Linked DNA regions of Streptomyces venezuelae ATCC 10712. The protein of the gene in region 2 interacts with the protein of the main gene of each other region in a pairwise test. Links are inferred from orthologs where the notes say so. Each region holds a gene or a part of one and is shown on either strand. Other genes may lie near its edges. The genes, in order: ligA and leuS.

What was found.
Region 1: the proteins of leuS (region 2) and ligA interact in binary tests that used the Escherichia coli proteins (3 or more experiments, as listed by UniProt). The link is inferred for Streptomyces venezuelae ATCC 10712 from one-to-one orthologs.

The regions. Positions count from the first base shown.
Region 1 is NZ_CP029197.1:5,567,339-5,581,212, forward strand. The notes cover bases 7,595-10,525. They hold ligA (NAD-dependent DNA ligase LigA), read left to right. Parts: upstream 7,595-7,935; coding sequence 7,936-10,116; downstream 10,117-10,525. Other genes in these bases: DEJ43_RS25885 (methionine synthase), read left to right, coding at 7,595-7,920; DEJ43_RS25895 (putative bifunctional diguanylate cyclase/phosphodiesterase), read left to right, coding at 10,439-10,525. Outside these bases: DEJ43_RS25845 (trimeric intracellular cation channel family protein), read left to right, coding at 1-622; DEJ43_RS25850 (thioesterase family protein), read left to right, coding at 647-1,513; DEJ43_RS25855 (cysteine desulfurase family protein), read left to right, coding at 1,685-2,848; DEJ43_RS25860 (N-acetylmuramoyl-L-alanine amidase), read right to left, coding at 2,876-3,550; tRNA 2-thiouridine(34) synthase MnmA, read left to right, coding at 3,612-4,757; DEJ43_RS25870 (alpha/beta fold hydrolase), read right to left, coding at 4,791-5,573; DEJ43_RS25875 (LOG family protein), read left to right, coding at 5,671-6,210; DEJ43_RS25880 (SDR family oxidoreductase), read left to right, coding at 6,218-6,916; more of DEJ43_RS25885, read left to right, coding at 6,919-7,594; more of DEJ43_RS25895, read left to right, coding at 10,526-12,553; Asp-tRNA(Asn)/Glu-tRNA(Gln) amidotransferase subunit GatC, read left to right, coding at 12,660-12,956; Asp-tRNA(Asn)/Glu-tRNA(Gln) amidotransferase subunit GatA, read left to right, coding at 12,962-13,874. UniProt on the Escherichia coli protein: DNA ligase that catalyzes the formation of phosphodiester linkages between 5'-phosphoryl and 3'-hydroxyl groups in double-stranded DNA using NAD as a coenzyme and as the energy source for the reaction.
Region 2 is NZ_CP029197.1:2,541,880-2,556,223, forward strand. Bases 3,852-7,252 are described here. They hold leuS (leucine--tRNA ligase), read right to left. Parts: upstream 6,938-7,252; coding sequence 4,052-6,937; downstream 3,852-4,051. Other genes in these bases: DEJ43_RS11650 (hypothetical protein), read right to left, coding at 3,852-3,916. Also shown: DEJ43_RS11635 (ComEC/Rec2 family competence protein), read right to left, coding at 1-957; DEJ43_RS11640 (ComEA family DNA-binding protein), read right to left, coding at 1,107-2,135; DEJ43_RS11645 (DegV family protein), read right to left, coding at 2,245-3,090; more of DEJ43_RS11650, read right to left, coding at 3,170-3,851; DEJ43_RS11665 (glycosyltransferase 87 family protein), read left to right, coding at 7,387-8,727; DEJ43_RS11670 (hypothetical protein), read right to left, coding at 8,706-8,939; DEJ43_RS11675 (MFS transporter), read right to left, coding at 9,077-10,510; DEJ43_RS11680 (helix-turn-helix transcriptional regulator), read left to right, coding at 10,612-11,475; DEJ43_RS11690 (histidine phosphatase family protein), read right to left, coding at 11,703-12,356; rsfS (ribosome silencing factor), read right to left, coding at 12,353-12,820; DEJ43_RS11700 (LCP family protein), read right to left, coding at 12,904-14,344.

The DNA.
Region 1 (13,874 bases), 3.0 Mb from region 2 along the record:
CTTCGTCTTCGCCATCTCCGGCGCCCTGCTGGCCGTCCGCAAGAACTTCGACGTCTTCGGCATCGCCGTCCTCGCCGAGGTCACCGCGCTGGGCGGCGGTCTCTTCCGTGACCTGATCATCGGCGCCGTGCCCCCCGCCGCCTTCACCGACCTGGGCTACTTCCTGATGCCCCTGGTGGCGGCGGTTCTCGTCTTCTTCCTCCACCCGGAGGTCGAGCGCACCCAGACCGCCGTGAACGTCTTCGACGCCGCGGGCCTCGGCCTGTTCTGTGTGACGGGGACGACGAAGGCGTACGACTACGGCCTCGGTCTCACCTCCTCCGCCGCGCTGGGTCTCGCGACGGCCGTCGGCGGCGGTGTGCTGCGGGACGTGCTGGCGAACGAGGTCCCCTCGCTGCTGCGCTGGGACCGCGATCTGTACGCCGTCCCGGCGATCGTCGGCGCCGCGATGGTCGTGCTCTGCATCCGTTTCGACGCGCTCAACGGGTTCACCAGTGCCGCCGCCGTGCTCACCGCCTTCGCCCTGCGTCTGCTCGCGATGCGCTACCACTGGCGCGCGCCCCGGGCCTGGAACCGGCGGTCCTCGGCTCGTGAGGAACCCGAAAAAGCTACCGCTCAGTAGCCTCTCTGGGGTACCGTCGGAAACATGAGCACGAGCATCGAGATCCCCGCCGTGACGGGCGAGAACGAGAGCGGGAGCGAGTTCGACCGCGACACCGCCGTCACCCTCCGCGCGCCCGGCGTGTACGACGCCGACCTCTCCGCCGGCTGGACGATCATCCAGGCGGTCAACGGCGGCTACCTCCTCGCACTGCTCGGCCGCGCCCTCGGCGACCACCTCCCGCACCCCGACCCGTTCACGATCTCGGCGCACTACCTGACGCCGTCCGTGCCGGGCCCCGCGGTGATCAGGACCGAGACCGTCCGCACCGGCCGCACGCTCTCCACCGGCACGGCCTCCCTCTTCCAGTACGAGGAGGACGGCACCGAGGTCGAGCGCATCCGGGTCCTCGCCTCGTACGGGGACCTCGACGCCCTGCCCGACGACGTCCGCACCACCGCGACGCCCCCGGCGATGGCCGCCATCGAGAACTGCTTCGGCGCCTCGGACGGCCCGACCCCGCAGATCCCCGGCTCCTCGGCGATCACCGAGCGGCTCGACATCCGGCTCGACCCGTCGTGCGTCGGCTGGGCGGTCGGCGCGCCGTCCGGGAAGGGCGAGATGCGGGCCTGGTTCGGCCTCGCCGACGGCCGCGAGCCCGACCCGCTGTCCCTGCTCCTGGCGGTCGACGCGCTGCCGCCGACCTCCTTCGAACTGGGCCTCAAGGGCTGGACCCCCACGGTCGAACTCACCACCCACGTCCGCTGCCGCCCGGCCCCGGGCCCGCTGCGGGTCTCGATCACCACCCGCAACCTCGCCGGCGGCTTCCTGGAGGAGGACGCCGAGGTCTGGGACAGCGCCGACCGCCTGGTGGCCCAGTCCCGTCAACTGGCGCGCGCACCGCGCGGCTGACCCGCGCGGGGCCGACCCCGACACGTGGCCGGCCCCGACGGCCGACGGCACGTCCGGCACGTCCCGCGGCGCGCCGGTCGGCGCGCAGCCGGCGCACCGGTCGGCGCGCCCCGCGGCGTAAACCGGCCACCCGGCGGGTGCGGGGCGGTGGGCTCGTAGAATCGACCCACCATGGCTTACCTCGACCACGCCGCGACCACGCCCATGCTGCCCGAGGCGATCGAGGCGATGACCGCCCACCTCGCCGTCACGGGCAACGCCTCCTCCCTGCACGCCGCCGGACGGCGGGCCCGGCGGACCGTCGAGGAGGGGCGCGAGACCCTCGCCGCCGCGCTCGGCGCGCGGCCGAGCGAGGTCGTCTTCACCTCCGGCGGCACCGAGGCCGACAACCTCGCCGTGAAGGGCCTCTACTGGTCCCGCCGCGACGCCGACCCCCGCCGCACCCGCGTCCTCGCCAGCCCGGTCGAGCACCACGCGGTGCTCGACGCCGTCGACTGGCTCGCCACCCACGAGGGCGCGGACGTCGAGTACCTCCCGGTCGACCGGTACGGCCGGGTGCATCCCGAGACGCTGCGCGAGGCGATCGCCCGGGATCCCGACTCCGTCGCGCTCGCCACCGTCATGTGGGCCAACAACGAGATCGGCACCGTCCTGCCGGTCCGCGAACTGGCCGATGTCGCCGCCGAGTTCGGCGTGCCGCTGCACGCCGACGCCGTCCAGGCCGTCGGCCAGGTCCCGGTCGACTTCGCCGCCTCCGGGCTCGCCGCGATGACCGTATCCGGCCACAAGATCGGCGGCCCCTACGGCATCGGCGCCCTGCTCCTGGGTCGCGAGCACACCCCCGTGCCCGTGCTGCACGGCGGCGGGCAGGAGCGGCACGTCCGCTCCGGCACCCTCGACGTGCCGGCCGTCGCCGCATTCGCCGTCGCCGCGCGGCTCGCCACCGAGCGGCGCGAGGAGTTCGCCCGCGAGGTCGGCGCCCTGCGCGACGAGCTCGTGGCCGCCGTGCGGGCGCTCGTCCCCGATGTGATCCTCGGCGGCGACCCCGTCGAGCGGCTGCCCGCCAACGCCCACTTCACGTTCCCCGGCTGCGAGGGAGACTCCCTGCTCCTGCTGCTCGACGCCGCCGGGATCGCCTGCTCCACCGGCTCGGCCTGCACCGCCGGCATCGCCCAGCCCAGCCACGTCCTGCTCGCCACCGGTACCGACCCGGACCTGGCCCGGGGCACCCTGCGCTTCTCGCTGGGCCACACCTCCACCAAGGAGGACGTCGCGGCGGTCGCGGACGCGATCGGCCCGGCGGTGGAGCGGGCGAGGACCGCGGGCCTCAGCTGAGCCGCGGCGCGCCCGCGTCGAAGGCACTCACGCGCGTGCCTTCGACGCCTCCCGCACCAGCTTCAGATAGCGGTCCCAGTCCCAGTGCGGACCCGGGTCGGTGTGGTCGGTGCCCTCGACCTCGACGTGCCCGATGATGTGCCGCCGGTCCACGGGTATCCCGTGGCGGGCGCATATGTCGGCGGCCAGCCGCGCCGACCCGGCGTACATCGCGGCGGTGAAGTCCTGCGGCCGGTCGACGAAGCCCTCGTGCTCGATGCCGACGCTCCGCTCGTTCATGTCGCGGTTCCCGGCGTGGAAGGCCACGTCGAGCTCGCGGATCATCTGCGCCACGTGACCGTCCTTGCGGACCACGTAGTGCGCGGCGGCGCCGTGCGCCGGGTCCTTGAAGACCTTCAGGGCGGAGGCGTAGCTCCCCTGGACGACGTGGATCACCACCCGGTCGATCGTGTAGGCGTCGGGCCGGTCGGCCCGCCGCCAGTTCGCCCGGGACGCCGCCGTCCATTCGGCGGGCTTGTGGTCCAGCTCGCCCTCGACCCGCTTCTTCTCCATTCCCGGCAGCCGCCACCACAGCCGCCCCAGCTCGTCCCCGGCCACCGCGACCGTGCCCACGGCGGCGGCCGCGCCGCCGATCAGCACGGCCCGTCGCCCCACCCGGCGGCGGTCCGCCCCGCTCCCCGTGTCCTTCGACTTGCTCCCCATGCCGGAGAGAACGCTTACTAACGCGACCGTGGTTCCCGGCGCCCCGTACCCTGGTAGGGCTATGACTAAGACTCTCCGCGTCCTCGCCGCCATGTCCGGCGGAGTGGACTCCGCCGTCGCCGCCGCCCGCGCCGCCGAAGCCGGTCACGACGTCACCGGTGTGCACCTCGCCCTCTCCGCGAATCCGCAGTCCTTCCGTACCGGAGCGCGCGGCTGCTGCACGATCGAGGACTCCCGTGACGCGCGCCGGGCGGCCGACGTCATCGGCATCCCCTTCTACGTGTGGGACCTCGCCGAGCGCTTCCGCGAGGACGTCGTGGACGACTTCGTCGCGGAGTACGAGGCCGGCCGCACCCCCAACCCGTGCCTGCGCTGCAACGAGAAGATCAAGTTCGCGGCGCTGCTCGACAAGGCGCTCGCCCTCGGCTTCGACGCGGTCTGCACCGGCCACTACGCCACGGTCGTCCTGAACGAGGACGGCTCGCGCGAGCTGCACCGCGCCTCCGACATGGCCAAGGACCAGTCGTACGTGCTCGGCGTGCTCGACGAGAAGCAGCTGGCGCACGCGATGTTCCCGCTGGGCGACACGCTCACCACGAAGGACGAGATCCGGGCGGAGGCCGAGCGGCGCGGGCTCGCGGTCGCGAAGAAGCCCGACAGCCACGACATCTGCTTCATCGCCGACGGCGACACCCAGGGCTTCCTCGCCTCCCGGCTCGGCAGGGCGGAGGGCGACATCGTCGACGAGGCCGGCGCCAAGGTCGGGACCCACGAGGGTGCCTACGGCTTCACCATCGGCCAGCGCAAGGGCCTGCGGATCGGCCACCCCGCCGCCGACGGCAAGCCGCGTTACGTCCTGGACATCTCGCCGGTGAACAACACGGTGACGGTGGGCCCGGTCGAGGCCCTCGACGTCACCGCGCTCACCGCGATCAAGCCCCGCTGGTGCGGCACCGCCCCGGAGGGCGAGGGCCGCTACACCGCCCAGCTCCGTGCCCACGGCGGCGAGACCGAGGTGACGGCGTCCCTGGCGGACGGCGAGCTCACGGTCTCCTTCGACGAGCCGGTCCGCGGCGTGGCCCCGGGCCAGGCGATCGTGCTGTACGACGGCACGCGCGTGGTGGGCTCGGCGACGATCGCCACGACGGTACGGCGCACGAGGACCGCCCCGGAGGCGGCCCCCGAGGCGGCCCCCGCGACGGCGTAGCCCCCGGCCCGCCCGGTCACGGTCGCGGCCTGCTCAGGCCGCCTCCGCGGGCTCCCGCTCTTCGCCGAGGAACTCCTCGAGGACCGGGGCGAGGACGTGCGGCGCCACCTCGTGCGTCTGGCCCGTCAGGGTGCGGTGCCGGGCCCGGGGGAGGGCCGCCGTCACGGCGCGGGCCACCTGCCGGGTGCCCGCCGGGCTGGCGCCCCCGTCGACCACCAGCACGCGCGCGTGCACCCGCGCGAGGAGCCGCTCCGGCACCGCCCCGTCGCCGAGCACCGCGAGGTCGTACGCGAGGGTGTGCGCCAGCTCCGCCAACCCGGGCCGCAGCCCCGCGGGCACCGTCGACTCCGCGAGGAACAGGTCGAGCGCCTCGGCCGGCCGGCCCCCGCCGAGCAGCTCCGCCACCCGCCGCCGCTCGGCCGCCGCCGCGTACGGCGGCTCGAACACCGTCACCGCCCCGGCCGGCAGACCGGCGGCCACCGCGGCGAGGACCAGCGCGCCCCCGGTCCCCGTCCCGTGCAGCGCCGCCCCCGGACCCGCCGCCGCGACCACCGCGGCCAGGTCCTCGACCTCCCGCTCCACCGCGTACGGCCCGCCGTCCCCGCTGCCGCCGCGCCCCCGCCGGTCGTACGCCACGACCGAGAAGCGCCGGGCCAGGAGCCCGCCCAGCAGCCGCTCGCCCGCCGCCGTGCCCAGTGCCCCGCTCACCAGGACCAGCGGCGGCCCCTCGCCGTACCGCTCGTACGCGATCGGCGTCCCGTCCCGCGACACGACCCGTCCCCGAACCCCGGCCGGCGGGGTGCTCACCTCATCCATGGCAGGTGAGACCGGAGCCGCCGCCCGAACTCATCGCCCCGCGGCGGGATTTCCCGGAGGAATTCTGAAGTCCCTGGTCAGGGCCTACGGTGGGGCCATGAACATCTGTGTCTTCCTCTCCGCGGCCGACCTCGACGAGCGCTACACGGGCCCCGCCCGGGACTTCGCGCGCCTCCTCGGGAAGGCGGGTCACACCCTGGTCTGGGGCGGCTCCGACACGGGCCTGATGAAGGTCGTCGCGGACGGCGTCGAGGAGGCCGGCGGCCGGCTCGTGGGCGTCTCCGTCGACTTCCTCGCCCACAAGGCCCGCCCGGGCGTCGACGAGATGGTCGTCGCCAAGGACCTGGCCGAGCGCAAGGCGCTCCTGCTCGCCAAGTCCGACGCGATCGTGGTCATGGTCGGTGGCACCGGCACCCTCGACGAGGCCACCGAGATCCTGGAGCTGAAGAAGCACGGCAAGCACTCCAAGCCGGTCGTCGTGCTCAACACGGCGGGCTTCTACGACGGCCTCAAGGACCAGTTCCGCCGGATGGAGGAGGAGGGCTTCCTGCCCGTCCCCCTGGCCGGCCTCGCCCTGTTCGCGGACGACGCCCCGACGGCCCTGGCCCACCTGGAGGAGAACATCGCCTCCCGCTGATGCGAGCATGGTGACCATGGCTACACATGTGATCACCGGAGCCGGTTCCGGCATCGGCGCGGCCGTCGCGCGCCGCCTCCACGCGCGCGGGGACGAGCTCGTGCTGCACGCCCGCGACGCGGGGCGGGCCAAGGAGCTCGCCGGACGGTTCCCCGGCGCGCGGACGCTCGTCGGAGACCTCGCCGACCCGGACCGGCTCTCCTGGGCGTTCTCCCACCAGAGCCTGCCCGAGCGGGTGGACGGCCTGCTGCACATCGCGGGCGTCGTCGACCTCGCACCGGTCGGGGACCTGACCCCCAAGACCTGGCACCACCAGCTCAACGTCAACCTGATCGCCCCGGCCGAGCTCACCCGGCACTTCCTGCCCCAACTGCGGGTCTCCCAGGGCCACGTCGTCTTCGTGAACTCGGGCGCCGGGCTCGCCGCGCACGCCGAGTGGAGCGCGTACGCCGCCTCCAAGCACGGCCTCAAGGCGCTCGCCGACTCCCTGCGCCACGAGGAGCACGGCAACGGCGTGCGGGTCACCTCGGTCTACCCGGGCCGCACGGCGAGCCCCATGCAGGCCAAGGTGCACCAGCAGGAGGGCAAGGAGTACGACCCGTCGCGGTGGATCGACCCCGAGTCCGTCGCGACGGCGATCCTCACCGCGATCGACCTCCCGCGCGACGCGGAGATCAACGACCTCACCGTTCGACCGGGGCGGTAGCCATGGGAGACGACACCAAGCTCTTCGGGTCCGCCACCGGCGTCGGCTCCCTGCCCGGCGGCGACGCCCGCGAGGCCGCGAAGACCGTCACCGGGTCCTTCGAGGACTTCCCGTTCCTCGCCGAGCTGCCCGCCCGGGGCCCCGGCGCCGACATGATCGGCCGGACCGTCGGCATGCTCGTCGACCTCTACGCGCACGTGGAGCCGAGCGGCTGGCGGATCAGCGACCGGCCCGGCCGCGACACCAAGCGCGCCCGGTCCTGGCTCGGCGAGGACCTGGACGCCCTGGAGGAGTTCACCCAGGGGTACGAGGGACCGCTCAAGGTGCAGGCCGTGGGCCCCTGGACGCTCGCCGCCGCCCTGGAGCTGCGCGGCGGCGAGGCCGCCCTCGGGGACGCCGGCGCCTGCCGCGACCTGGTGGGCTCGCTCGCCGAGGGGCTGCACGGCCACCTCGCGGAGCTGCGCAAGCGGATCCCGGGGGCGGAGCTCGTCCTCCAGCTCGACGAGCCCTCGCTCACCGCCGTGCTGCGCGGCCACGTCCGTACCGCCAGCGGCTACCGCACCTACCGGGCCGTCGACCGGCAGGTCGTGGAGAGCGCCCTGCGCGAGGTCGTCGCCGTCCACGACGGGCCGGTGGTCGTCCACTCCTGCGCCCCCGACGTGCCGTTCGCGCTGCTGCGGCGGGCCGGCGCGGCGGGCGTCTCGTTCGATTTCTCGCTCCTCACCGAACGTGACGAGGAGCCGATCGGCGAGGCGGTGGAGGCCGGCACGAAGCTCTTCGCCGGTGTGGTGCCGTCCACCGACACGGCATTGTCGGACCCGGGCGGTAGCGTCATGGGTGTCAGGACGCTGTGGCGCAGGCTGGGGCTGAATCCGGGGACTCTCGCCGAGTCCGTGGTCGTCACCCCCACGTGCGGGCTCGCGGGCGCGTCGCCCGCCTACGCCCGCGCGGCGCTCGCCCACTGCGCCAGAGCGGCACGGTCGCTCGCGGACAACCCTGAGTAACGGGAGGACGAAACGGTGGCAGTCGAACAGGGGGCCCTGCCCGCCGAGGCACGGGAGAAGCACGCCGAGCTGGCCGAGCAGATCGAGGAGCACCGCTTCCGGTACTACGTGAAGGACCAGCCGGTCATCAGCGACGGCGAGTTCGACAAGCTCCTGCGCGCCCTGGAGGCGCTGGAGGAGGAGTACCCGGAGCTGCGCACGCCGGACTCCCCGACCCAGAAGGTCGCGGGGCAGTACGAGACCGACTTCACGTCCGTCGAGCACCGCGAGCGGATGCTCTCCCTGGACAACGCCTTCGACGACGAGGAGCTCACCACCTGGGCCGACCGGGTCGCGCGGGACGTCGGCACCCCCGACTTCCACTATCTGTGCGAGCTCAAGGTCGACGGCCTCGCGGTGAACCTGACGTACGAGCACGGGCGGCTGACCCGGGCCGCGACCCGCGGTGACGGCCGCACCGGCGAGGACATCACGCCCAACGTCCGGACGATCGCCGACATCCCGGAGCGGCTGCGCGGGGACCGCGTCCCGGACCTCGTGGAGATCCGCGGCGAGGTCTACTTCCCGATGGAGGCCTTCGAGGGGCTCAACGCCCGCCTGGTGGAGGCCGGTGACAAGCCCTTCGCCAACCCGCGGAACGCGGCGGCGGGTTCGCTCCGCCAGAAGGACCCCAAGGTCACCGCCTCCCGGCCGCTCCACATGGTCGTGCACGGCATCGGCGCCCGGGAGGGCTTCGACATCTCCCGGCTCTCCGACACGTACGAGCTCCTCCACGAGTGGGGCCTGCCCACCGCCAAGCACAACAAGGTGGTCGGCTCGCTCGGCGAGGTGCGGGAGTTCATCGCGTACTTCGGGGAGAACCGTCACTCCGTGGAGCACGAGATCGACGGGGTCGTCGTCAAGCTCGACGAGATCCCGCTCCAGGGCCGGCTCGGCTCCACCGCGCGCGCCCCGCGCTGGGCGATCGCCTGGAAGTACGCGCCGGAGGAGGTCAACACCAAGCTGATCGACATCAAGGTCGGCGTCGGCAGGACCGGCCGGGTCACCCCGTACGCGCAGGTGGAGCCGGTGACGGTGGCCGGTTCCGAGGTGGAGTTCGCCACCCTGCACAACCAGGAGGTGGTGAAGGCCAAGGGCGTCCTCATCGGCGACACGGTGGTGCTGCGCAAGGCCGGTGACGTCATCCCGGAGATCCTCGGGCCGGTCGCCGACCTGCGGGACGGCAGCGAGCGGGAGTTCGTGATGCCCGCCGAGTGCCCGGAGTGCGGGACGCCGCTGAAGGCGATGAAGGAGGGCGACATCGACCTCCGCTGCCCGAACGCCCGGACGTGCCCGGCCCAGCTGCGGGAGCGTCTGTTCTTCCTCGCCGGGCGCCAGTGCCTGGACATCGAGAACTTCGGCGCGGTGGCCGCGGCGGCGCTGACCCGCCCCCTGGAGCCGGCCGAGCCGCCGCTGGTGGACGAGGGCGACCTCTTCGACCTCACCATCGAGCAGCTGCTGCCGATCAAGGCGTACGTGCTGGACCCGGACAGCGGGCTGCCCCGGCGGGACCCGAAGACCGGCGAGGAGAAGATCGTCACGGTCTTCGCCAACCAGAAGGGCGAGCCGAAGAAGAACGCCCTGGCGATGCTGGAGAACATCGCGGCCGCGAAGACGCGCCCGCTGGCCCGCTTCATCAACGGGCTGTCGATCCGGCACGTGGGGCCGGTCGCGGCCGAGGCGCTGGCCCGTGAGTTCCGCTCCCTGGAGCGGATCGAACAGGCGAGCGAGGAGGAGCTGGCGGCGGTCGACGGCGTCGGCGGGATCATCGCGGCCGCGGTGAAGCAGTGGTTCTCCGAGGAGTGGCACCGCGAGATCGTGCGCAAGTGGCGGGCGGCCGGGGTGAGTCTGGAGGACGAGGGCGCGGGGGAGGACGTGGGCCCGCGTCCGCTGGAGGGGCTGACGGTCGTCGTGACCGGGACGCTGGAGAACTTCACCAGGGATGGCGCAAAAGAGTCCCTCCAGAGCCTCGGAGCGAAGGTGACCGGTTCCGTTTCGAAGAAGACCTCCTTCGTGGTGGTCGGTGAAAACCCTGGTTCGAAGTACGACAAGGCGATGCAGCTGAAAGTTCCGGTTCTGGACGAGGACGGCTTCAAGGTCCTGCTCGAACAAGGGCCCGAGGCCGCTCGGGAGGCCGCCGTCCCCGTCGCGGAGTAGCCTCCCGGCCCCCTCGCGACGGCCGCGCGAAGCTCACCCGTTCGGCGCATACCAGATCGTTACGGGTGGCCGGGTCGCATTCGGGCAAGACAGGGAGAGCGCTGCCCGTCGAAGCCCTCGGCGGCCTAGTGTGGTGACCGTGCGCCCAGTCCTGCACGGCCGCGCGAGGGCTGAGCCGGTCGTGGCGCCAGGACAACGGCCCCGTGGCACGACGCACGGCCGCCCGACAGCGGCCGTACGACGGACCGGCCGGACGACGTACGGCCGCCTGACCGCGGCCCATCGCACACCGACGGCACCGCCGCCTGTGAGAGGGACGGAAATGGAACCGACCGAGAGCGCCGCCCCGGTCCCACGGCCGCACGGCCGTGTGGCGCCCGAGGGCTTCACCTCCCGGCTGCCCGCAGCCGTGGTGGGCATCGCCGCCGTCGTACTCGTCGCGGGCCTCCAGCAGGCCCTCACCGCCGGCCACGGACTCTTCCCCGACGGGGTCACCGGCTGGTCCCTCGCCGTCCTCACCGGACTCATCGTCGGCCACCTGGTCGCCCTGGGCCGGGACCGCTGGTGGGGCGGCACCGGCTCCGGCGCCGCCCTCACCCTCGCCGTCCTCCTGCTGTACGGCTGGGTGCCCGCCGGACTGGTCTCCATGACCGTCGTCGCCCTGGTCGGCGCCGCCCGCCGGCACCGCTGGCGCCAGGGCGTGCTGCACGGCGCCGCCGACGTCCTCGGCGTGGCCGTCGCCGCCCTCGTCCTCGCCCTCTTCGGGGACGTCCCCACCGTCGAACAGCCCTGGCAGCCCCTCGACTGGACCATCGGGGACCTCCCGGAAGTCGTGCTCGCCGCCGCCACCTATCTCGTGGTGACCCGGCTCCTGCTGTGGTACACGCTCGCCCCCCAGGGCCGCGGCCTGCCCACCGTCGCCCGCACCGCCCTCCTGCGGCAGGGCCTCGTCGCCGTCGCCCTCCTCGGCATCGCCCCGCTGATCTGCGTCGTCGCCGCCAGCAGCCCCGTCCTGCTGCCGCTCTTCGCCGTCCCCCTCATCGCCCTCGACTCCACCCTGTGGATCGCCCGCGCCCGCGCCGAGGAACAGCTCCGCGACCCGCTCACCGGCCTCCCCAACCGCCAGTGGCTGCTCGAACGCGCCTGGACCGCCCTCGAGGAGGCCGAGGGCGAAGGGGCCCGCGCCGCCCTCGTGCTGATCGACCTCGACCGCTTCCGGTCGGTCAACGACACCCTCGGGCACCTCGCGGGCGACCGGCTGCTCCTCCAGATCGCCGAACGGCTCCGCCTCGCGCTGCCCCGCGGCGCCGAGGCCGCCCGGCTCGGCGGCGACGAGTTCGCCGTCCTGCTGCCCACCGCCGACTCCACCACCAGCGCCCAGCGGGTCGCCCGCCACCTCGTCGCCGAACTCTCCTCCCCGCTCGACCTCGACGGGCTCACCCTCGTCCTGGAGGCCAGCGCGGGCGTCGCCGTCTTCCCCGACCACGCCCTCGACGCCGAAGGCCTGCTGCGCCGCGCCGACGTCGCCATGTACCAGGCCAAGCGGGACCGCACCGGCGTCGAGGTCTACGAGTCCAAGCGCGACTCCAACACCCCCGACCGGCTCGGCCTCCTCGGCGACCTCCGCCGCGCCCTCGACGCCGGCGAGGTCGAACTCCACTACCAGCCCAAGGTCCAGTTCGACGGCCAGGTCGCCGGCCTCGAAGCCCTCGTCCGCTGGGTCCACCCCGAGCGCGGCAAGGTCCCGCCGGACGAGTTCATCGCGATCGCCGAGTCCTCCGGCCTGATGCCCCACCTCACCGAGTACGTCCTGGAGACCGCCCTCGCCCAGGTCGCCCGCTGGCGCGCCCAGGGGCTGAACGTGCCGGTCGCCGTCAACGTCTCCCCGCGCGACGTCCACACCCCCGGCTTCGCCGGCGCCGTCGCCGCCCGGCTCGCCCGCCACGGCGTCCCGGCCGGCGCGCTCCAGCTGGAGATAACGGAGCACGTGCTGCTTGAGGACCCCCAGCGGGCCGCCGACACGCTCAACGGCCTCACCGGCCACGGCGTGAAGATGTCGCTCGACGACTTCGGCACCGGCTACTCCTCCCTCGTCCATCTGCGCCGCCTGCCCGTCAGCGAACTGAAGATCGACCGCTCCTTCGTCGCCCGGCTCGCCGTCGACACCGAGGACGCCGAGATCGTCCGCTGCACCGTCGACCTCGCCCACTCGCTCGGCCTCCTCGTCGTCGCCGAAGGAGTGGAGGACGACGAGACCTGGGAGCGCCTGCGCGACCTGGGCTGCGACGCCGTCCAGGGCTGGCTGGTCGCCGCCGCGATGCCGCCCGGTGAGGCCACCGCCTGGCTCCTCGCCCGAGGCGAGCACGGCTGGCGCCGCCCCGCCGACATCGCGGCCGAACTGGCCGTGGACCACCCCTCCGGCCAGGTCGTCCAGTAGGCCGTGTCACCCCGGCGCGACGACCCCGGGCAAACCGTTTCACGGGCAGCGGCACCGGCCCCATAGGATGGGCCCACACCATCAAGCTCACCCCGTGAGGATCCGCATGCCTGGCATCACGCGCGAGGAGGTCGCCCACCTCGCACGGCTGGCGCGTCTGGAGCTGAAGGGCGAAGAACTCGATCACTTCGCCGGCCAGCTCGACGACATCATCGGCGCGGTCGCCCGCGTCTCCGAGGTCGCCGACCAAGACGTACCGCCGACCTCCCACCCGCTGCCGCTGACCAATGTCATGCGCGCGGACGAGGTCCGTCCGTCGCTCACCCCCGAGCAGGCGCTCTCCGGCGCCCCGGCCCAGGAGCAGCAGCGTTTCAAGGTGCCGCAGATCCTGGGGGAGGACTAACAGTCATGACGGACAACATCATCAAGCTCACCGCGGCCGAGATCGCCGGGAAGATCGCCGCCGGCGAGCTGACCGCCGTCGAGGTCACCGAGGCGCACCTCGCCCGCATCGAGGCCGTCGACGAGAAGGTCCACGCCTTCCTGCACGTCGACCGTGAGGGCGCGCTCGCCCAGGCCCGTGCCGTCGACGAGAAGCGCGCCCGCGGCGAGAAGCTCGGCCCGCTCGCCGGTGTGCCGCTCGCGCTCAAGGACATCTTCACCACCGCCGGCATGCCGACGACCGTGGGCTCGAAGATCCTCGAGGGCTGGATCCCGCCGTACGACGCGACCCTGGTCAAGAACCTGAAGGCCGCCGACGTCGTCATCCTCGGCAAGACCAACATGGACGAGTTCGCGATGGGCTCCTCGACGGAGAACAGCGCGTACGGCCCGACCGGCAACCCCTGGGACCTGACCCGGATCCCCGGCGGCTCCGGCGGCGGCTCCTCGGCCGCCCTCGCCGCGTACGAGGCCCCGCTGGCCATCGGCACGGACACCGGCGGTTCGATCCGCCAGCCCGCCGCCGTCACCGGCACCGTCGGCGTCAAGCCGACCTACGGCGGCGTCTCCCGCTACGGCATGGTGGCCTTCTCGTCCTCCCTCGACCAGGGCGGCCCCTGCGCCCGTACGGTCCTGGACGCGGCGCTCCTGCACGAGGCCATCGCCGGGCACGACCCGCTCGACTCGACCTCCATCGACGCCCCGGTCCCGCCGGTCGTCGAGGCCGCCCGCAACGGCTCGGTCGCCGGCATGCGCGTCGGCGTCGTCAAGCAGTTCCGCGGCGAGGGCTACCAGGCCGGTGTCGTGCAGCGCTTCGACGAGTCCGTCGAGCTGCTGAAGTCGCTCGGTGCCGAGATCGTCGAGCTGGACTGCCCGACCT
Region 2 (14,344 bases):
CGCCCGCCCGGGGCGGCCGACCAGCAGGAGCAGCACGACGGACAGGTTGCTTCCGCTCACGGCGAGCAGATGAGTGAGATCGGTCGCCTGGAAGGCGTCCCGCAGCTCGGTCCCGATCCGGGAGGTGTCCCCCACGACCAGACCGGGCAACAGGGCCCGCGCGTCCGGATCGAGACCGTCGGTGACCCGCCGCAGCCCGGCGCGCAGCTCCCCCGCCGTCCGTTGCAGCGCGCTGGGACGGCCGACGATCCGGGGCGGCCCCCGGTCCACCTTGAGCACGGCCGCGAAGGGGTCGCCGGGCTGCGTGGGCGGCACCAGCCGGGCGTCGACCTCCAGCCGGGTGGAGGGCAGCAGCCGCAGCCACGCGTCCCTCGCCGCTCCGGGCGGCACGATCAGCAGCACCGGCGCCCTGGTCCGGTGGGCCGCACCGCCCGGCCGCTCGGCCCTGGTCACCTCACCGTCGAGGACGACGGACACGGGTACGGTCGCGCTGCCGCTCACACGGGGCCGGGTGAGCCGCGGGTCGGAGGTCACCGTCACCTCGAGCTGCGCCCGCGCGTACTCCCGCGCCAGGGCGGGGACGGGGCCGCGGCGCAGGTCCGCCGCGTGCAGGCCCGCAGAGGTCGCCCCGGCGGCCGCGCACAGCAGGACCCCGGCGCAGGCGGTCGCCCGCAGCCGTCCGCCCGGCGTGCCCCGCCGTAGCGTCCCGGCCTCCGCCCCGCCCTCCGTCGGGCGCGGCTCACCCGGCCGATCCGGGCCGGCGAACCACCGGGCCGCGGCCGGCGCCCACAGGACGGCGGCTCCGACCAGAGCGACCGTCACTCCGGCCACTGACCACCACCCTGGGGCACCGAGGGCACAGGCCGCCGCCACCCAGGCAGCGACCGCGAGCGGCACCAGCCTGAGATCCGTGGGCCCCTCGTCACGGAAGGGCCCGTCACCACGTCCGCCGTACAGCCCATCGCCCCGCCCGTCGTCGCGGACAGCCCCCTGAGTCCCCGGTCGCCCGGCACCAGCCGCGCCCCCGGCCCCGGCTGGCGCCCCAGCCCACGCCCCGGCCGCCGGGTCGGCCGGGGGATCGACCCCCGCCGCCGCCTCGTACCGCGTCACGGCCGGACCAGCGGTCGGAGATCGGCGAACCTGCGCTCACCGATGCCGTTGACCTCACGCAGTTCCCCCACCGACCGGAAGCCGCCCCGCTCGGTGCGATGGTCGACGATGTGCCGGGCGAGGACCGGGCCGACCCCCGGAAGGGTGTCGAGCTGCTCCACCGTGGCCGTGTTGAGGCTCAGCGGCACCCCGGGTCCACCGCCCCCGGCCCCGCTCCCCGCGCCCGCCCCCGAGGCACCGCCGGAGCCGCCGACCGGCGCCCCCGGCAGGCCGACGAGCACCTGCTCCCCGTCGAACAGGACGCGGGCCCGGTTGAGTCCGGTGAGATCGGCGCCTGGCTTCACCCCGCCCGCCGCATGCAGGGCGTCCGCCACCCGCGAGCCCGCGGGCAGGGTGAGGACCCCGGGCCTGCGCACCTTTCCGCCGACGTCGACGATCACCTTCGGCGCGCCCGTCGCGGCGGGCCCCGGCGCCGGTCCGGTAAGCGGGCCGGTGCGCGCGGCGGGCGTGGCGGCGGGGCCTGCGGGGACGGCGGCGCGGACGAGTTCGGGGGCGCGCACCGGCTCCGGCCGCCCCGTCCAGAAGTAGCCGGCCGCGAGAACCGCGGCCACGACCAGGACGACCGTCAGCGCGGCCAGCGCCCTCGGTTCGAGTCCGCACCGAGTCTGCAGCCACACCGGCGTCCGCTCCCGCAGCGCCACCGCCAGCCGCTCCCGCGCCCCGGGCGGCGCGGACACCCGCCCCACCGCTCCCGGCGCCCCATCCCGCGCGGTCACCTCCCCCTGCACCTCACCCGGCGAGGCCGCCGCGGTCCCAGCGGCCGCGGGGAAAAGCGCGTCCCCACGACCCCGTACAAGGGTCTCGGGAGCCGTGCCGGCCCGCCGCGCCCGGGACCGCCTCCTGGCCCGCCCGGGCGGCGCACCACGGGCTCCTGGGCGGCTTCGCCCGTCTGATCCGGGCGCCCTCCCGGGACCGCTGGACGGAGCGCCGGGGGTGGTCGATGCGATGCGTGTACGAAGAGTCATGCGGATGACGGTAGGAATCAGCGCCACCCCGTGCGGGACTCATCCTCGTTCTGTGGACAGGGCCCCGCCTGTGGAGAACCCCGTCACCCTCACGAGCGACCGCCGGGGCTCAGCGCGGTGAGACGACGACCGCGAGCAGCCCGGGTCCCGTGTGCGCGCCGATGACCGCGCCCACCTCGCTGACGTGCAGTTCCGCCATGCCCGGCAGCCGCTCCCTGAGCCGGTCCGCGAGGACGCCGGCCCGCTCGGGCGCGGAGAGGTGGTGGACGGCAATGTCGACGGCGCCGGAGCCCGCCCGCTCCACGGCGATCTCCTCAAGGCGTGCGATGGCCTTCGAGGCCGTCCGCACCTTCTCCCGCAGTTCGATCCGTCCGCCGTCGAGTTCGAGGAGCGGCTTGACCGCGAGCGCGGAGCCGAGCAGCGCCTGCGCGGCGCCGATGCGCCCGCCGCGGCGCAGATAGTCCAGGGTGTCGACGTAGAAGAACGCGGAGGTTCCCGCCGCGCGCTTCTCGGCGGCGGCGACGGCCTCGTCGAGCGAGCCGCCCGCCTCGGCGACCTGGGCCGCCGCGAGGGCGCAGAAACCCAGGGCCATGCCCATCATCCGGGTGTCCACCACCCGCACGGGAACAGGGGCGTCCTTCGCCGCGAGCACCGCCGCGTCGTAGGTCCCGGAGACCTCGGCGGACAGATGGAGGGAGACGATGCTCCTCGCCCCGGCCTCGGCTGCCTCGCGGTAGGCCTCGGCGAAGACCTCCGGGCTGGGCCGCGAGGTGGTGACGGACCGCTTCTTCTGCAAGGCCTCGGCAAGGGCCTTGGCCGAGATCTCGGTGCCCTCCTCAAGGGCTCGGTCGCCGATGACGACGGTCAGCGGGACCGTGGTGATCGCGTGCCGCTCCCTCGTCTGGCGTGGCAGATAGGCCGTGGAATCGGTGACGATCGCGACATGCCGGGACATGAGCGGGAGGTTACCCGCCGAGACGGCCGCACGGCAGCCCGGCCCCCCAGCGGGGCACGGCCGGGCGTCCGTCGGTCCGTCAGGTGGTGGTCTCCGGGCGGGCCGACTTCTCCCACGGGTACGCGGTCCGCCGCGGGTCGGGCGCGGTGATCGCGGACGGCTCGCCGCCCGTCGCGGGACCCGCGTTCCCGGGGGCGGCGGCCGGCCGGTGGTTCCCCGAGGAGGAAGGCCGGGACGTCCCAGGACCCGTACCCGTGGCTTCCGGCGTGGTCTCCGGGCCCGTCGTCCAGTGCCGCAGCGCGCCGGCTTCGACGTCGATCTGGGCACTGAGTGCCGACAGGTCGTCCTCGGCGAACTTCAGGGCCCGGTCCCGGGCGGCGCGCCGCAGCGCGTCGGCGGAGCCGGTGATCCGCTCGGTCCGCGCGGTGAGTTCGGGGAGCTGCGCGGCCACCCAGGCGCGGTCGGGCTCCCGCTCGAGGCGCTTGAGGTCCTCGTCCAGTTCGAGCCCGTGGGCGCTGAGCCGGTGGAACAGGTCGAGCGACTCCTTCAGCGAGGCGTCCTCGCCGACCCCGGCGTGCAGCGCCTCCTGCGTGGCGCGCATCGAGGTGCGCAGCGAGAGCCGCAGTCTGGCCAGCTCGCCGGTGACTCCGGCCTGGCCGAAGCTCTTGGCCCGCAGTGTGGTGTCCTCGACCGTGCGCCGTGCCTGGTCGATGGTGCGGTCGACGCCTCGCTTGGCGGCCTTGACCGCCTTCACCGTGACGAAGACCCCGAGCGCCACGAACGACAAGAAGAGCAGGGCCATGATCGTGATAATCGCGGCTTCCATGTGCGCCCCTCCGGCGTCCGTCCTGTCCCCACGGATGTGGTTCCTCCACGGTAAACGGAACGGGCAGGCCGGGGGTTCCATCGGAACCCCCAACCTGCCCGTAGGGGAAACCCCTATGCCGGGGTGACCGGGCCGTCAGCCGGCGACGATGTTGACCAGCTTCGGGGCCCGCACGACGACCTTGCGGATCTCCGCGCCGCCGAGCGCCGCGACCACGTGCGGGTCGGCCAGCGCCAGCGCCTCCAGGTCCGCGTCGGTGATGGACGGGGAGACCTCCAGGCGTGCCTTGACCTTGCCCTTGATCTGCACGACGCAGGTCACGGTCTCGTCGACGACGTACGCCGGGTCGGCGACCGGGAAGTCCTGGTGGACGACCGAGTCGGTGTGGCCCAGCTTGCGCCACAGCTCCTCGGAGATGTGCGGGGCCAGCGGGGCGACCAGCAGCACCAGCTGCTCGGCGACCTGCCGGGAGATCGCGCCGCCCGACTTCGTCAGGTGGTTGTTCAGCTCGGTGATCTTGGCGATGGCGGTGTTGAAGCGCATCGCGACCATGTCCTGCGCGACCCCGTCGATGGCCTTGTGCAGGGCACGCAGGGTGTCCTCGTCGGCCGGGGTGTCGACGACGGTGACCTCGCCGGTCGACTCGTCGACGATGTTGCGCCAGAGCCGCTGCAGCAGCCGGTACTGGCCGATCACCGCGCGCGTGTCCCAGGGGCGCGACACGTCCAGCGGACCCATCGCCATCTCGTACAGGCGCAGGGTGTCGGCGCCGTACTCGGAGCAGATCTCGTCCGGCGTCACGGCGTTCTTCAGGGACTTGCCCATCTTGCCGAGGACGCGGCTGACCTTCTCGCCCTCGTACCAGAAGGCGCCGTCCCGCTCCTCGACCTCGGCCGCCGGCACGGCGATGCCGCGCGCGTCCCGGTAGACGAAGGCCTGGATCATGCCCTGGTTGTACAGCTTGTGGAACGGCTCGGCCGACGAGATGTGGCCCAGGTCGAACAGCATCTTGGACCAGAAGCGCGCGTACAGCAGGTGCAGCACGGCGTGCTCGGCGCCGCCGACGTACAGGTCGACACCGCCGGTCGGCATGCCCTCGCGGGGGCCCATCCAGTACTGCTCGACGGCCGGGTCGACCAGCTTCTCGGCGTTGTGCGGGTCCAGGTAGCGCAGCTCGTACCAGCAGGAACCGGCCCAGTTGGGCATGGTGTTGGTCTCGCGGCGGTAGCGGCGCGGACCGGCGCCGTCGCCCAGGTCCAGGGTGACGTTGACCCAGTCCTCGTTGCGGGAGAGCGGGGTCTCCGGCTGGGTGTCCGCGTCGTTCGGGTCGAAGGTGCGCGGCGAGTAGTCCTCGACCTCCGGCAGCTCCAGCGGCAGCATCGACTCGGGCAGCGAGTGGGCGACGCCGTCCTCGTCGTAGACGATCGGGAAGGGCTCGCCCCAGTAGCGCTGGCGGCTGAACAGCCAGTCGCGCAGCCGGAAGTTGACGGTGCCCTCGCCGATGCCGCGGTCGGCCAGCCAGGCGGTGATCTTCGCCTTGGCCTCGACGACGCCCAGGCCGTCGAGCGTGATGTCCTCGTTGGAGGAGTTGACCAGCTCGGCCTCGTACGAGGAGAAGGCCTCGTCCCAGGTCGACGGGTCGGTGCCACGGTCGTCGGCGGGCTGCACGACGCAGCGCATCGGCAGCTCGAAGGCGCGCGCGAAGGCGAAGTCGCGGCTGTCGTGCGCGGGGACGGCCATGATGGCGCCGGTGCCGTAGCCCATCAGGACGTAGTCGGCGATGAAGACGGGGATCTGCTCGCCGCTGACCGGGTTGGTCGCGTAGGCGCCGGTGAAGACGCCGGTCTTCTCCTTGGCGTCGGCCTGCCGCTCGACGTCGGACTTGGAGGCGGCCTGCTTGCGGTAGGCGTCGACGGCCTCGGACGGGGTGGCGTGTCCGCCGGTCCACACGTCGTGGGTGCCCTCGGGCCAGGCCGCCGGGACGATCTTCGCGGCGCCGTCGACCAGGGGGTGCTCCGGGGCCAGCACCATGTAGGTGGCGCCGAACAGGGTGTCCTGGCGGGTGGTGAAGACGGTGATGGCGCCGGTGTCGCCGACCTGGAAGTCGACGCGGGCGCCCTCGGAGCGGCCGATCCAGTTCCGCTGCTGGAGCTTGATGGCCTCGGGCCAGTCCAGCGCGTCCAGATCGTCCAGCAGGCGGTCCGCGTAGGCGGTGATCCGCATGTTCCACTGGCGCAGCTTGGACTTGAAGACGGGGAAGTTGCCGCGCTCGGAACGGCCGTCGGCGGTGACCTCCTCGTTGGCCAGGACCGTGCCCAGGCCGGGGCACCAGTTGACGGGCGCGTCGGAGGCGTACGCCAGGCGGTACTCGCCCAGGACGTCGGAGCGCTCGGCGGGGCTCAGCTCGCTCCACGCGCGCGTGGTGCCGGGGATCTCGCGGGTGCCGTTCTCGAACTGCTCGACCAGCTCGGCGATCGGCCGGGCCTTCTTGGCCTCGTCGTCGTACCAGGAGTTGTAGATCTGCAGGAAGATCCACTGGGTCCACTTGTAGTAGTCCGGGTCGATCGTGGCGAACGACCGGCGCTTGTCGTGGCCCAGGCCCAGCCGGCGCAGCTGGACCTTCATGTTCTCCATGTTGGCCTCGGTGGACACGCGCGGGTGCGTGCCCGTCTGCACGGCGTACTGCTCGGCCGGCAGGCCGAAGGCGTCGAAGCCGAGGGTGTGCAGCACGTTGTGGCCGGTCATGCGCGCGTGGCGGGCGAAGACGTCCGTGGCGATGTAGCCGAGCGGGTGGCCGACGTGCAGGCCCGCACCCGAGGGGTACGGGAACATGTCCATGATGAACTTCTTGGGCCGGGCGGCGACCGCGGGGTCGCCCGCCAGGTCTCCGGCGGGGTTCGGGGCCTCGTAGGTGCCCTCCGCGTCCCAGAAGTCCTGCCAGCGTGCCTCGATGTCGGCGGCCATGGCCGCCGTGTAGCGATGCGGGGCCGCCGTCTCGGCGGCCGTATTGATCTCGGTCATGGTCCTTGAAGCTCCATCGATCGTCTCTGCCCACTGCCACGGACTGCCGTGAAATGAAAAATCCCCTCGCACAGGAGGGGACGCCGCGCCGACTCCGGCGGATGTCTGTCGTCCGCCGGGACTGATCAGCGCGGCTCGGTAAGCAGAAGGCGTACGGCACGCATGGCGTCAGGGTACCGCAGGGCACGGCGTGCCAAGAAGCCGTATACGAAGAAGCGGGCCACCCGATCCGGGTGACCCGCTTCTTTTCTGTGGAGCTAAGGAGAATTGAACTCCTGACCTCCTGCATGCCATGCAGGCGCTCTACCAACTGAGCTATAGCCCCTTGCTTGTTTCCGTCTCCGTTTCGGTTTCCCTCGCGGCGACAGACAGAACATTAACCGGCTCCCCGGCAGATCTCCAAATCGATTCTCGGAGCCCTCCTGACCTGCCGGGTAGGGTCGCCGACTGTGTCCGTCTCCGTGCTCTCCAAAACCCGCGCCCGGCCGTGGCCCCTGGTCACCGCCGCGGCGGTCTGCCTGCTCTCGTTCACGGCCTTCTGGGTGGCGCAACGCCTCGCCCACGTGAACATGCTCGACGTCATGGTCTACCGGGCCGAGGGCGAGACGGTCCGGGCCGGCGGCGACCTGTACGCGATGCGCGCCACCTCGGCGAACCTCGGCATGACGTACCCGCCCTTCGCGGCCCTGCTGTTCGTCCCGCTGACCCTGGTGGGCGTGCCGCTGATGCGGACGCTCACCACCGCGGGGAACCTGCTGCTGGTCGTGGCGCTGGTCCAGCTGTCGCTGCGGCTCGTCCGCCCGTCGCTGTCCCGTGCGGACCTGTGGCGTACGACACTGTGGGTCGCCGCGGTCGTGGTCTGGTGCGAGCCGGTCTGGACGACGCTGCGGTACGGCCAGATCAACCTGCTCATAGCCGTGGCCGTGCTCTGGGACCTCACCCGCCGCCGGGACAGCCGCTGGGCCGGTCTCGGGATCGGCCTGGCGACCGCGGTGAAGCTCACACCGGGGCTCTTCGTGGTCCTGCTGCTCGTCGCGGGTCTGCTGCTGTGGCGCCGCGACCGGACCGGGAACACCTGGCTGCGCACGGCCGCGACCGCGACCGGGGTCTTCCTGGGGACGACGCTGGCGGTGGCGCTCGCGCTGCCGGCGGACTCGAAGCGGTTCTGGACGCAGACGCTGTTCGAGACCGGCCGGGTCGGCTTCGCCGAGGAGACCGCCAACCAGTCGATCCGCGGGGTCCTGGCCCGGCTGATGCACACCGACGACCCGGGCATGTGGTGGGCGGTGACGGCGGCCGTCCTGGGCGGGGCGGCGATGGTCCTCGCGGTACGGGCGGCGGTGCGCGGCGACAAGGCGGTCGCGGTGATCGTCTGCGCGTTCACGGCGCTGATGATCAGCCCGATCTCCTGGTCCCACCACTGGGTCTGGTGCGTGCCGCTGCTGATCCTGCTCGCGGACCGCGCCACGCGCGCGTGGCCGGCGACGGGGGCGGTGGCGCTGGCCTTCGCCTCGTTCGCGCTGTGGTGGGTTCCGCACGACCCGGGGCGGCCCGAACTGGACCAGAACGCGGGTCAGATGGTGCTGTCCGCGATCTATCCGCTGACGGCGACGGCGCTGCTCGTGGGGTACGCGTGGACGCTGCGGCGTGGGGCGGCGGCCAAGGACCGGGCTGAGGCGCAGGATGGGGCCGAGGCGAAGGATCAGGTCGTGGCGCCGGGTCAGGGCGAGGATCACGCCGTGGCGACGGACCGGGCGGCCGTGAAGGCTCAGGCCGTGGCGAAGGAGTAGAAGCGCTTGAGGGTGCAGTGCTCGTCGAGGAGCCGGCCGTAGATCGGCTCCCCTTCGAGCTCGCGGTAGGTCTCGATGGGGTCGCCTTTTATGATCAGCGCCCGCGCGCACTCCTCGCACCAGTACTGGAACCCCGGGTTGACGGGATCCATGTCGCGCACGATGGGCGTGCCGCTGCCGCACCAGTCGCACTTCCGCCTGTGTGCACCCATCAGTCAGCTCCAGCTGTGGCCGCAGGCCGTGCACCCATAGGACACCCCGCCGTTTTCGCCGAGCACTAGGGCCACCCTCCCGTCCGGATCTTCGTCCCCCTCCGGCCGTCCGATTCTGCCATGGCCCCGCAAGAGGGTCAGCGTGCTCGGCGCGGCAGCCCGGCCAGCGCGCCGGCGACCGCGGCGACGGCCAGGCCGAGCATGGTCGTCCGCAGCGCGTCGGCGGAGTTCTGCGCCCCGGGTGCGGTCACCGCGCCGAGGAAGAGCGTGCCGAAGGCGGCGACCCCGATGAGCTGACCGAGCTGGGTGACGGTGGCGAGCAGTCCGCTCGCGTCGGCCGCGTCCTCGGGCCGTACGGTGGCCAGCGCGCCGGTCAGGGCGGGGCTGAAGGCCAGTGAGACGCCCGCTCCGAAGACACCGAGGGCCGGGTAGAGCCCCCAGCCGCCGGTGCCGCCGTCCGCGAGCAGCCCTCCGATGGCGAGGGCGCCCGCGGCGCCGAGGAGGAACCCGCCGGGGATCAGCGCGCGGTGCAGCCGGGCGGGCCAGCGCCGCCAGGTCAGGCCGATGGCGCCGAAGACCACGGCGGCGGGGCCGAAGGTCAGTCCGGCGCGCAGGGCGCTGTGCCCGAGCCCGCCCTGGAGGTGCAGGGTGAGGGTGAACAGGAACCCGGCGTTGACGCCCATCGACACGGTGATCCACAGGATGGCCCGGCCCATGCCGGGGAGCCGCAGCACCCGGGGCGCGATGAGCGGCGCGCCGCCGCGCCGGGCGAGCCGGGACTCGTACGCGCCGAAGAGCGCGAGGAGGACCACGGAGCCGCCCAGCGAGAGCCAGGACCACAGCGGCCAGTCCTGTTCCTGGCCGAGGACCAGGGGGACGGTCAGCAGGGACACGGCGGCGGCGAGGAGCACGAGGCCCGGCAGGTCGAGGGCACGCGCGCGCGTGGGGCCGGTCCGGGCGTCGCGGGGCAGGATCCGCGCGCCGAGGGCGAGCAGGGCGACGCCGATCGGGACGTTGACGAGGAAGACCGGGCGCCAGCCGGTGCCGAAGAGGTCGGCGCTCACCAGGACGCCGCCGACGACCTGTCCGGCGGCGGCTCCGGTGGCGAGGACGGCGGAGTAGGCGCTGAGGGCCTTCACCCGGTGCTCGCCGGTGAAGTTGCGCTGGATGAGGCTGAGGACCTGAGGGATCATCAGGGCGGAGCCGGCGCCCTGGACGAGCCGGAAGGCGATCAACTGGCCGGTGTCCGCGGCGAGTCCGCAGGCGAGCGACGCGGCGGTGAAGAGGGCGAGGCCGGCGAGGTACATCCGGCGGTGTCCGAGCAGGTCGCCGAGGCGGGCTCCGGTGATCAGCAACACGGCGTAGGCGATGGTGTATCCGGCGACCACGAGCTGGAGCGCGGCGCCGGAGGCGGAGAGTTCGGCGCGGATCGTGGGTGCGGCGACGTTGACGATGAAGACGTCGAGGAGCGCCATGAACTGGGCGGCGAGGACCACGCCCAGCAACAGTCCGGGGCGATTGTCGGTGCCACCGTCTTTACTGAGTGCGGGACGTGTTGTGGTCGAGGTCATGCGTCGAGCGTGACCTCGATCGGATACGGGTAACGAGAGCCCGCTGATGCTGGTACTGACACCACCTGGCAACGGCGGCACGGGGACTCGACCATGGGGGTGTGACGATCGTGGCAGCAGTACCGGCGCAGCGGCGCCGACGACCGGAACTGGCCGCGTTCCTGCGCAGCCGCCGCGCCAGGGTGACACCGGAGGACGTGGGGATGCCGCCGGGGCTCCGTCGCCGCACGCCGGGGCTCCGCCGCGAGGAGGTCGCCCAGCTCTCCGGTGTCGGCGTCACCTGGTACACCTGGCTGGAGCAGGGGCGCCCGATCAACGCCTCGGCGCAGGTGCTCGACGCCGTCGCCCGCACGCTCCGGCTCGACCGGCCCGAGCGCGAGCACCTGTACCACCTGGCCGAGGTGCCGTTCGAGCCGGAGAGATCGGCCGCGGACGTCGCGGTGGTGAGCCCGGAGATCCAGGGCATCCTCGACGCCCTGGACCCGCACCCGGCGGTGCTCTACAACGCGCGGTACGACGTGCTCGCGACCAACACCATGTACGAGCGGCTCTTCTTCCCGGAGGGGCGCGACGACCTGGACACCGGCCCGTTCGGCGTGCGCAACGTGCTGTGGACGCTGTTCAGCATGCCCGGCCCCACCTGCCCGGTGGTCGACCGGAAGCGGGAGCTGCCGCTGATGGTGGCCCAGCTGCGGGGCGCGTACGGACGCCATGTGGGCGAGCCCGCCTGGGAGGAGTACGTACGGGCGCTGGCGGAGGCCAGTCCGGAGTTCGTCCGGCTGTGGCGCAGCGGCGACGTGGTGCCGCCGGGGACGCGGGTGAAGGTCTTCCGTCACGCGCGGGTGGGCCAGGTCCGGTTGACCTCGGTCTCCCTCTCGGTGAACGGGCTGCCGGAGTGCCGGATCGTGGCCTACACGCCGAACGACGAGGAGAGCCGCAACAGCCTCGCGACCCTGCACGAGTGACGAAACGACGAACGAAACGACGAATCCCGCCCCCTGTTGGGGACGGGATTCGGTGACTGTGGAGCTAAGGAGAATTGAACTCCTGACCTCCTGCATGCCATGCAGGCGCTCTACCAACTGAGCTATAGCCCCTCGTGTTCTTCGCGCTCCGCGCTGCGAACAAGAAGAACTCTAGCCTGTGACCTGCCGGAAAGTGAAATCCGGGTCCGGCAGGCCGGTCGGGGGGCTCAGTCGTCGTCGCCGAGGACCGGCTCGGGCAGCGTGCCCGCGTTGTGCTCCATCAGCCGCCAGCCGCGGGCGCCCTCGCCGAGGACCGACCAGCAGCAGTTCGAGAGGCCACCCAGGCTCTCCCAGTGCGGGGACTCCAGACCGAGGAGCCGGCCGATGGTGGTGCGGATGGTGCCGCCATGGCTGACCACGACGAGCGTGCCGTCCACGGGAAGCTTGTCGGCGTGCTCAAGGACCACCGGAGCGGCCCGGTCGGCCACCTCGGTCTCCAGCTCGCCGCCGCCCCGGCGCACCGGCTCGCCGCGCTTCCACGCGGCGTACTGCTCGCCGTACCGCGCCACGATCTCGTCGTGCGTCAGCCCCTGCCACTCCCCCGCGTACGTCTCGCGCAGTGCGGAGTCGTGGGCGACGGTGTGGCCGGTGAGGACGGCGAGCTCGGCGGCGGTGGCCGCCGCCCGCTTCAGGTCGGAGGCCACGATGGCGTCCGGCTTCAGCGCGGCGAGCAGCCGGGCGGCCCGGCGCGCCTGGGCGACGCCGGTCTCCGTCAGCTCGATGTCGGTCGAGCCCTGGAAGCGGCGCTCCAGGTTCCAGGAGGTCTGGCCGTGCCGCCAGAGGACGATGCGGCGGCCGCTGCCGCCCTTGGTGGTGCTCAGCGCAGCTCACCGTCCACTTCGTCGGGCAGGCCGGCGGCGTGCTCGGAGAGGTCGACACCGGTCAGGGCGGCGTGCTCGGCGCCCTTGCCGCGGGTCTTCGCCGCGTCCTCGGGGAGCGGGAGCTCGGGGCAGTCCTTCCACAGGCGCTCGAGCGCGTAGAACACGCGCTCCTCGCTGTGCTGGACGTGGACGACGATGTCGACGTAGTCCAGGAGGATCCAGCGGGCGTCGCGGTCGCCCTCGCGGCGGACCGGCTTCGCGCCGAGGTCTTTGTTCAGGCGCTCCTCGATCTCGTCGACGATCGACTTGACCTGGCGGTCGTTGGGCGCGGAGGCGAGCAGGAAGGCGTCGGTGATCGACAGCACGTCGCTGACGTCGTACGCGATGATGTCGTGCGCGAGCCGGTCGGCGGCCGCCTGAGCGGCGGCGTTGACGAGCTCGATGGAACGATCCGTGGCGGTCACAAGCAGGCTTTCGTCGGCGGTCCAGTACCCCTCCAGGGTCTCACGGACCGCCGACGCCCCCGCCAACGTTTTCCCGGGCGCCGCTACCGGGCGGTCGGCGCCTTGTAGTCCTGGCCCAGGATCACGGTCACCGCGGCCGCTCCCGAGGGCTTGCCCTTGGTGACGGAGCCGGCCGGCAGACCCAGGGTCTTGGCCACCTCGGCGGCGGTCGCCTTGTGGAGGTCGTCACCGTAGACGACCTGCGATTTCTCCTGGGTGTCCGCCTCGGAGCTGCCCGCGAGGACGAAGCCGCCGTTGACCAGGACGATCCTGGCCGCCTCGGTCGCCTTCTTGCCGGACGCGTCCCGCAACGAGACCCGGGCCACGTCGCCCGCCTCCGGTGCGGTGATCTTTCCACCCAGGATGTCCTTCACCACACTGTCGCTCGCCTCCGCGGTGAGAGCGCCGTCCTCGGTCACCGGGAGCAGCGCCGTCTTGTGGTCGCCGACCTTGGCGTGCTCGGCGAGCTTCGCCAGGGCGGCGCCGAGGTCCTTCTCGGTGAGGGACGGGTCGAAGATCTGGGTGAGGCTCTCGACGGTCATCGTGGCGGAGGCCGGGCTGCTGGAGATCTTGCGCAGCACCCCGTACATGACCTGGCCGAAGCGCTGGAGCTGCTTGGTCTCGGCCTCGCCGGGGGCGCGGTAGGTCGCGTACGCGACGGCGGCCTTGCCGTTCAGGGTCTGCTTCTCGCCCTTGCGGACGAGCGGCGGAGCGCCCTTCTTGGTGTCGGGCACCTCGGTGTCGGTGTCCGTCTCGATGCCGCTGACGAGCTCGACGAGGGTGTCCAGGTACGGCGTGTCGAGGCGCCAGGTGCCGGCGATCGGGGCCCCGAGGAGGTTGCCGATCGCCTCCCGCGTACCGCTGGATCCGTCGTCCTCGACGGACTTGCCGAGCGTGGTCGCGGCGCCGTCGTCGTTGGCGACGACGAGGGAGTTGGGGAGCAGGATGGTGCTTCCCTGGCCCGTGGTGGCGTTGTTGACGAGGAGGAGGGTGGAGGTGCCGCCGGCCGCGGTGTTGTGCAGGTGGACGACGATCGTGTCGCGCTTCTGCGGGCCGGTGGCCGTGGGCCCCTTCTGCTCTTCCTTGGACGCGCCGGGGAGCATGCCCGCCGACCAGAGGTAGCCGACGCCGCCCACGACCGCGAGGGCGAGGACGACGACGAGGGCGACGACGCGGTTGCGGCCGCGCCGCCTGGCCTCCTCGCGGCGTTCCGAGCGGCTCTCGGTGAACTTCAGCCAGTCGATGACGTCCTCGGAGTCCTCGTCCGGCTCCTCGATGAACGAGAACTGCTCGGTGCGGTACTCACGGTCGTCGTCCGCCTGCCGGGCCCGCGCGGGCCGCTCGGACGCCGGGCGCTGTCCGGGGACTCCGGGCGGCGCGGCGACCGGGGCGGCCGGGGCCGACGGGGCTGAGGCGGCGGGAGCGGCCGGGGCGACGGGCGGTGCCGGAGCGGCGGGCGGGGCGGCGGGTTCGGGCTGGGTCGCC